3 regions of the Streptomyces sp. NRRL S-1813 genome follow, and region 1 is predicted to be linked to each of the others. Evidence: predicted binding sites of a transcription regulator. Region 1 holds the regulator's gene; each other region holds the start of a gene.
The links. The regulator HrcA, encoded in region 1, represses chaperone genes, less so after heat shock. The targets are predictions, from matches to a motif close to TTNGCACTCNGNNNNNCNGAGTGCNAA.
Positions count from the first base shown of each region.

Region 2: groES (co-chaperone GroES) is a predicted target of HrcA. The motif match lies at 1,194-1,220, and genes of this name have one in related genera.
Region 3: groL (chaperonin GroEL) is a predicted target of HrcA. The motif match lies at 1,010-1,036, and genes of this name have one in related genera.

Region 1 covers NZ_JOHB01000005.1:148,889-151,153, forward strand. The annotation lists gene IF67_RS0110715 (MBL fold metallo-hydrolase) at 1-300, opposite strand, end outside; gene hrcA (heat-inducible transcriptional repressor HrcA) at 495-1,511, shown strand; gene dnaJ (molecular chaperone DnaJ) at 1,512-2,265, shown strand, end outside.
Region 2 covers NZ_JOHB01000009.1:224,076-226,340, reverse strand. The annotation lists gene groL (chaperonin GroEL) at 1-601, opposite strand, end outside; gene groES (co-chaperone GroES) at 737-1,045, opposite strand; gene IF67_RS0116130 (FtsW/RodA/SpoVE family cell cycle protein) at 1,571-2,265, shown strand, end outside.
Region 3 covers NZ_JOHB01000030.1:36,590-38,854, forward strand. The annotation lists gene IF67_RS0130705 (MoaD/ThiS family protein) at 1-153, shown strand, start outside; gene IF67_RS0130710 (cold-shock protein) at 578-781, shown strand; gene groL (chaperonin GroEL) at 1,164-2,265, shown strand, end outside.

The sequences.
Region 1 (2,265 bases):
GCGCAGCAGCTCGCTCAGTCCGGCCGCGCCGAAGACCTCGACGCCCGCGAAGGCGGCGGTGCCCAGCACATGATCGAAGTGGGGGTGGGTGAGCGCGATATGCGTCACTTCCCGGCCCAGTACGCCGCGGATCGCACGCCGCAGATCCGCGCCGTCGCGCAGGGTCGCGCCGGTGTCGACGATCATCACGCCGGTGGTCCCCGCGACCACCCCGATCGTCTCGTCCCAGCCCGGCATACGGCGCCTGGCGACACCGTCACCGAGTCGTTCCCACCCGGCCTCTTCCCAAGCAGTGTGCATACCGAGACGCTAGCGCCATCGCGATAGCGTTGCCCGACAGATCGGCCGAACACGGTCATCGGGCGGGTGCTGTGCGCGGCTGCCCTTGCCGTGTCCGTGCTACCCGGCCGTACACTGGCTCAGGGTCTGGCACTCGGCCCGTGTGAGTGCCAGGAGAGACGAGACGGCGGACGGCCGGACTGGAGGTGCGCGGGATGCTCAGTGAACGCAGGCTGGAGGTGCTGCGCGCCATCGTCCAGGACTATGTCGGGACGGAGGAGCCGGTCGGCTCCAAGGCGCTCACCGAACGCCATCAGCTCGGCGTCTCCCCGGCCACCGTCCGCAACGACATGGCGGCCCTGGAGGACGAGGGATTCATCGCCCAGCCGCACACCAGCGCCGGGCGCATCCCGACCGACAAGGGCTACCGCCTGTTCGTCGACAAGCTGGCCGGCGTCAAGCCGCTGTCCAGCCCGGAGCGGCGGGCGATCCAGAATTTCCTGGACGGCGCCGTCGACCTCGACGATGTGGTGGGCCGCACGGTCCGGCTGCTGGCGCAGCTGACCCGGCAGGTCGCGGTCGTGCAGTACCCGTCCCTGACCCGGTCCACGGTCCGGCATGTCGAACTGCTGGCGCTGGCCCCCGCCCGGCTGATGCTCGTACTGATCACGGACACCGGGCGGGTCGAGCAGCGGCTCATCGACTGCCAGACGCCGTTCGGCGAGGCCTCGCTGGCGGACCTGCGGGCCCGGCTCAACAGCAGGGTCGTCGGCCGCCGGTTCGCGGATGTGCCGCAGTTGGTGCAGGATCTCCCGGAGTCCTTCGAGCAGGACGACCGCGGCACGGTCTCGACAGTGCTGTCGGTGTTGCTGGAAACTCTGGTGGAAGAGACCGAAGAGCGGCTGATGATCGGCGGTACCTCCAATCTCACGCGATTCGGGCACGATTTCCCGCTGACGATCCGGCCGGTGCTGGAGGCCCTTGAGGAGCATGTGGTGATGCTCAAGCTGCTCGGGGAGGCCAAGGACTCGGGCATGACCGTACGTATCGGGCATGAGAATGCCCACGAAGGCCTGGCGTCCACATCGGTCGTCACGGTCGGCTACGGTTCGGGCGACGAGGCAGTCGCCAAACTCGGCGTGGTCGGACCGACCCGCATGGACTACCCCGGAACGATGGGAGCGGTACGCGCAGTGGCACGTTACGTCGGACAAATCCTCGCGGAGTCGTAAGTGGCCACGGATTACTACTCGGTCCTCGGCATCAGCCGTGACGCCTCGCAGGACCAGATCAAGAAAGCCTTCCGCCGGCTGGCGCGTGAGCTGCACCCGGACGTGAACCCGGATCCCAAGACCCAAGAGCGGTTCAAGGAGATCAACGCCGCTTACGAGGTCCTGTCGGACCCGCAGAAGAAGCAGGTCTACGACCTCGGCGGCGATCCCCTCTCGCAGGCGGGCGGCGGCCAGGGCGCGGGCGGCTTCGGCGCGGGCTTCGGCAACTTCTCCGACATCATGGACGCCTTCTTCGGCACCGCGTCGCAGCGCGGGCCGCGCTCGCGCACCCGCCGCGGCCAGGACGCCATGATCCGGCTCGACATCGAGCTGAACGAAGCGGCCTTCGGCACGACCAAGGACATCCAGGTCGACACCGCCATCGTCTGTACGACGTGCACCGGTGAGGGAGCCGCGCCGGGTACCTCGGCGCAGACCTGCGACATGTGCCGCGGCCGCGGTGAGGTCTCGCAGGTCACCCGGTCCTTCCTCGGCCAGGTCATGACGTCCAGGCCCTGTCCGCAGTGCCAGGGCTTCGGCACGGTCGTGCCGACCCCGTGCCCCGAGTGCGCAGGCGACGGCCGGATCCGCTCCCGCCGCACGCTGACCGTCAAGATCCCGGCCGGCGTCGACAACGGCACCCGCATCCAGCTCGCGGGCGAGGGCGAGGTCGGCCCCGGCGGCGGCCCCGCCGGCGATCTCTATGTGGAGATCC
Region 2 (2,265 bases), on a different contig from region 1:
ACGGCGAGAGGTAGCCCTTGTCGAAGGCCATGCCCTCGGTGAAGTCCAGCTCCAGACCGAAGGTGTTGGACTCCTCGACGGTGATGACACCGTCCTTGCCGACCTTGTCCATCGCCTCGGCGATGAGCTCGCCGACCTGCTTGTCCTGCGCGGACAGGCCGGCCACGGCAGCGATGTCGGACTTGTCGTCGATCGGACGGGCGGTCGCGAGGAGCTCCTCGGACACGGCCTTGACCGCGGCGTCGATGCCCTTCTTCAGGGCGGCCGGGGAGGCGCCGGCGGCGACGTTGCGCAGACCCTCGCGGACCAGCGCCTGCGCCAGCACGGTGGCGGTGGTGGTGCCGTCACCCGCGATGTCGTTGGTCTTGGTCGCCACCTCCTTGACGAGCTGGGCGCCCAGGTTCTCGTACGGGTCGTCGACCTCGACCTCACGGGCGATGGTGACGCCGTCGTTGGTGATCGTCGGCGCGCCGAACTTCTTGTCGATGACGACGTTGCGGCCCTTGGGGCCGATCGTCACCTTGACCGTGTCGGCAAGCTTGTTGACGCCGCGCTCAAGGGCGCGACGGGCGTCCTCGTCGAACTTCAGGATCTTCGCCATGGGTTGCTTCAAGTCCTCTCATTGCGATCCTCGGCCACGACGTGGGGACCGCTGTCGCTCAAACGAACTGCGCCCCTGCCCCGGGTTGGTTAGACGCGGGAACCAGGGGCGCAGATCACGGCAAAACTGGGTGACTTACTTCTCGACGATCGCGAGAACGTCGCGAGCCGAGAGAACGAGGTAGTCCTCGTTGTTGTACTTCACCTCGGTGCCGCCGTACTTGCTGTAGAGCACGACGTCACCGACGTTCACGTCGAGCTCGACGCGCTTGCCGTCCTCGACCCGGCCCGGGCCCACGGCCAGGACGACGCCCTCCTGGGGCTTCTCCTTGGCGGTGTCCGGAATGACCAGGCCCGAGGCCGTGGTCTGCTCGGCGTCGAGCGGCTGGACCACAATGCGGTCCTCAAGCGGCTTGATGGCAACCTTGGAGCTGGTGGTCGTCACGATCCGACCTCCCCCTTCGGAGATCTCACGGGGTTAACTGTCTGAGGTGGCGACCAGGTGGATCCGTCGTCGCGGGTGCCGGACCTGCCCGTCGCTGTGTTTCTGGCACTCCCCACTGGAGAGTGCCAACGCTGAGACTATGACGCGGTTAGCACTCGGTCAAGCGGAGTGCCAGCGCGGCGGGGTGCGCTTCCCTCCGCACGGGTTGACCGGGCGCACGAAGCCGCGACTCCCGGCGGCCCCCACCCCGCCGGTCCCGGCCATCTGCCGCGGGACCGCGGCGGGTTAAGCACCGGCTTACGGACCGCGTTACGGACAGGTCCCTATCAAATCGGACACACCTTCCCGTTCCCTCGCAACCACGCCACCGGCTGCCTCGTCTACCTCCCCGACTGCCGGGCCGACGAACCGGGCACCACCCGGCCGGCCCGCGGCCTTGACGATCAGTGGCGGAGGAAACCCGTGCGTGGACCGACCAGCGTTCCCCGGGCTGCCCGGCGGCCGGAGAGCGACGCCGAGCGCACGATGACGTTCGCCGCGCTGGCCCAGGCACCGGACCGCCGGCGGACCGAGGCATGGCTGCTCGCCCTCGCCGTACTGATCGCGGACTTCGGCTACGCCATCACCGGCCTGTCGATGACCGGCCGGCTGCCCGGCGGGCTGGCCGGCTTCGCCGTCAGCATGTTCTTCGTGGCGCTGGTCCCGCATCTGGTCCTGCGCCGCTACGCGCCCCGCGCCGATCCGCTGATCCTGCCGCTGGCGACGCTGCTGACCGGGATCGGCCTGGTGCTGCTGCACCGCCTGGACCTCACCTATGCGCAGACGCCCCGGCTGAAGATCGCCGAGGCGGCGAGCGGCCAGCTGGTGTGGACGGTGATCGGGGTGGCGGTCTGTATAGCGATCCTGCTGGTGCTGCGCGATCACCGCATCCTCCAGCGCTACATCTATCTGACGATGGTGGTCGCGCTGGTGCTGCTGATGGCGCCGGCCTTCTTCGGCGCCGACATGTACGGCGCCAAGCGCTGGATTCTGCTCGGGCCGCTGTCACTCCAGCCCGGCGAGTTCGTGAAGATCATGATCTCGGTGTTCTTCGCGGGCTATCTCACCGTCAACCGCGATGCGCTGGCGCTGGCCGGACGCCGCGTCCTGGGCGTCCAGCTGCCTCCGGGGCGACAGCTCGCGCCGATCTTCACGATCTGGGTGATCAGCCTGCTGGTGCT
Region 3 (2,265 bases), on a different contig from region 1:
GCGGCCCGTGTGCTGGACGACGCCGGCAAGCTGCGCCGCTTCGTGAATGTGTACGTCAACGACGACGATGTGCGCTTCGAGCAGGGCCTGGAGACGCCGACCCCGGACGGCGCGGGCATCTCGATCATTCCGGCAGTGGCCGGCGGCTGCTGATTTTTAGCCATCTCTTCGCCTGCTTGACCGGAATTGCCCCGTCCGCCAGAAAGCGGACGGGGCAATTCCGTGTTGTGAAAGGGGATACCATTGGGGTGATCCCCCTCCGGATATCACCCGGCGCGTGCCGAACGCATATGTGTTCGTGATCAGTTGTGCCCAAAGTGTGTGCGGTTTTTGTCGCCTAGGTGCGCTATGCCCGGCCCGACTTGCCCTGGAGAACCGGGATTTCACCGCATATTGCCGATTCTCCGGCCCCAGAATTCTCGTCCGATTGACCTGTTGCTCTGGGCATCTGTGCAGATACATTCAGCGGCGGTCGACGCGTTCCGGCGCACACCCCACAAGCCTTTCGCGGGGTGAGGTCTGACCCGGGTCCGCGGAGTGCGGTCCTGTGCAAGGGCCAGTAATAGGGGAGTTAGGCATGGCTCAGGGCACCGTCAAGTGGTTCAACGCGGAGAAGGGGTACGGCTTCATCGCGGTCGACGGTGGTGCGGATGTTTTCGTCCACTACAGCGCGATCCAGATGGACGGCTACCGCACCCTCGAGGAAGGTCAGCGGGTCGAGTTCGAGATCTCGCAGGGCCAGAAGGGGCCGCAGGCGGACATGGTCCGGGTGGCCGGCTGAGGCGCCGACCGACTGCTGCGTAGGGAAGGCCCGTACCCCGTCGGGGGTGCGGGCCTTCTGCTGTCCGCCGTCGGCGGACAGCGGGGCGGGCGGAGGCGGGCGGGTCGCCGTGGGATGCCCGTGTCCACCCGTGTCCACCTGCGCGTACCCGTCAATCGGCCGCCACTTCCGTCGGAGGCTTCTTCGAAGCTGCCTTGCACTCAAGGGGTGCGAGTGCTAATCATTGCGTTAGCACTCTCCCAGTGAGAGTGACAAAGAAGGACCGGGTCGGTGAGGCCCGTAGGCCGCGTGGTGCAAGGAACCACACGGGTCTACAGGTCGTCCGTCGCGGGCGCCAGCGCGGTCCGGAGCAATCCACCCCAGTCCGGGAGGACCACTTCACATGGCCAAGATCATCGCGTTCGACGAGGAGGCACGGCGCGGTCTCGAGCGCGGGATGAACCAGCTCGCCGACGCCGTCAAGGTCACCCTCGGCCCCAAGGGCCGCAACGTCGTCCTCGAGAAGAAGTGGGGCGCCCCCACGATCACCAACGATGGTGTTTCCATCGCCAAGGAGATCGAGCTCGAGGACCCGTACGAGAAGATCGGCGCCGAGCTGGTCAAGGAGGTCGCGAAGAAGACGGACGACGTCGCCGGTGACGGCACGACGACCGCGACCGTCCTGGCCCAGGCTCTGGTCCGCGAGGGCCTGCGCAACGTAGCCGCCGGCGCCAACCCGATGGCCCTCAAGCGCGGTATCGAGCGTGCCGTCGAGGCCGTCTCCGCCGCCCTGCTGGAGCAGGCCAAGGACGTGGAGACCAAGGAGCAGATCGCTTCGACCGCCTCCATCTCCGCCGCTGACACCCAGATCGGCGAGCTGATCGCCGAGGCCATGGACAAGGTCGGCAAGGAAGGCGTCATCACCGTCGAGGAGTCCCAGACCTTCGGTCTGGAGCTGGAACTCACCGAGGGTATGCGCTTCGACAAGGGCTACATCTCGGCGTACTTCGCGACCGACATGGAGCGCATGGAAGCCGCGCTCGACGACCCGTACATCCTGATCGTCAACTCCAAGATCAGCAGCGTGAAGGACCTGCTGCCGCTCCTGGAGAAGGTCATGCAGTCCGGCAAGCCGCTGCTGATCATCGCCGAGGACGTCGAGGGCGAGGCCCTGTCGACCCTGGTCGTCAACAAGATCCGTGGCACCTTCAAGTCCGTCGCCGTCAAGGCCCCGGGCTTCGGTGACCGCCGCAAGGCCATGCTCGGCGACATCGCCATCCTCACCGGTGGCACCGTCATCTCCGAGGAGGTCGGCCTCAAGCTGGAGAACGCCGGTCTCGAGCTGCTCGGCCGCGCCCGCAAGGTCGTCATCACCAAGGACGAGACCACCATCGTCGACGGTGCCGGCGACAGCGAGCAGGTCCAGGGCCGGGTCAACCAGATCCGCGCCGAGATCGAGAACAGCGACTCGGACTACGACCGCGAGAAGCTCCAGGAGCGTCTGG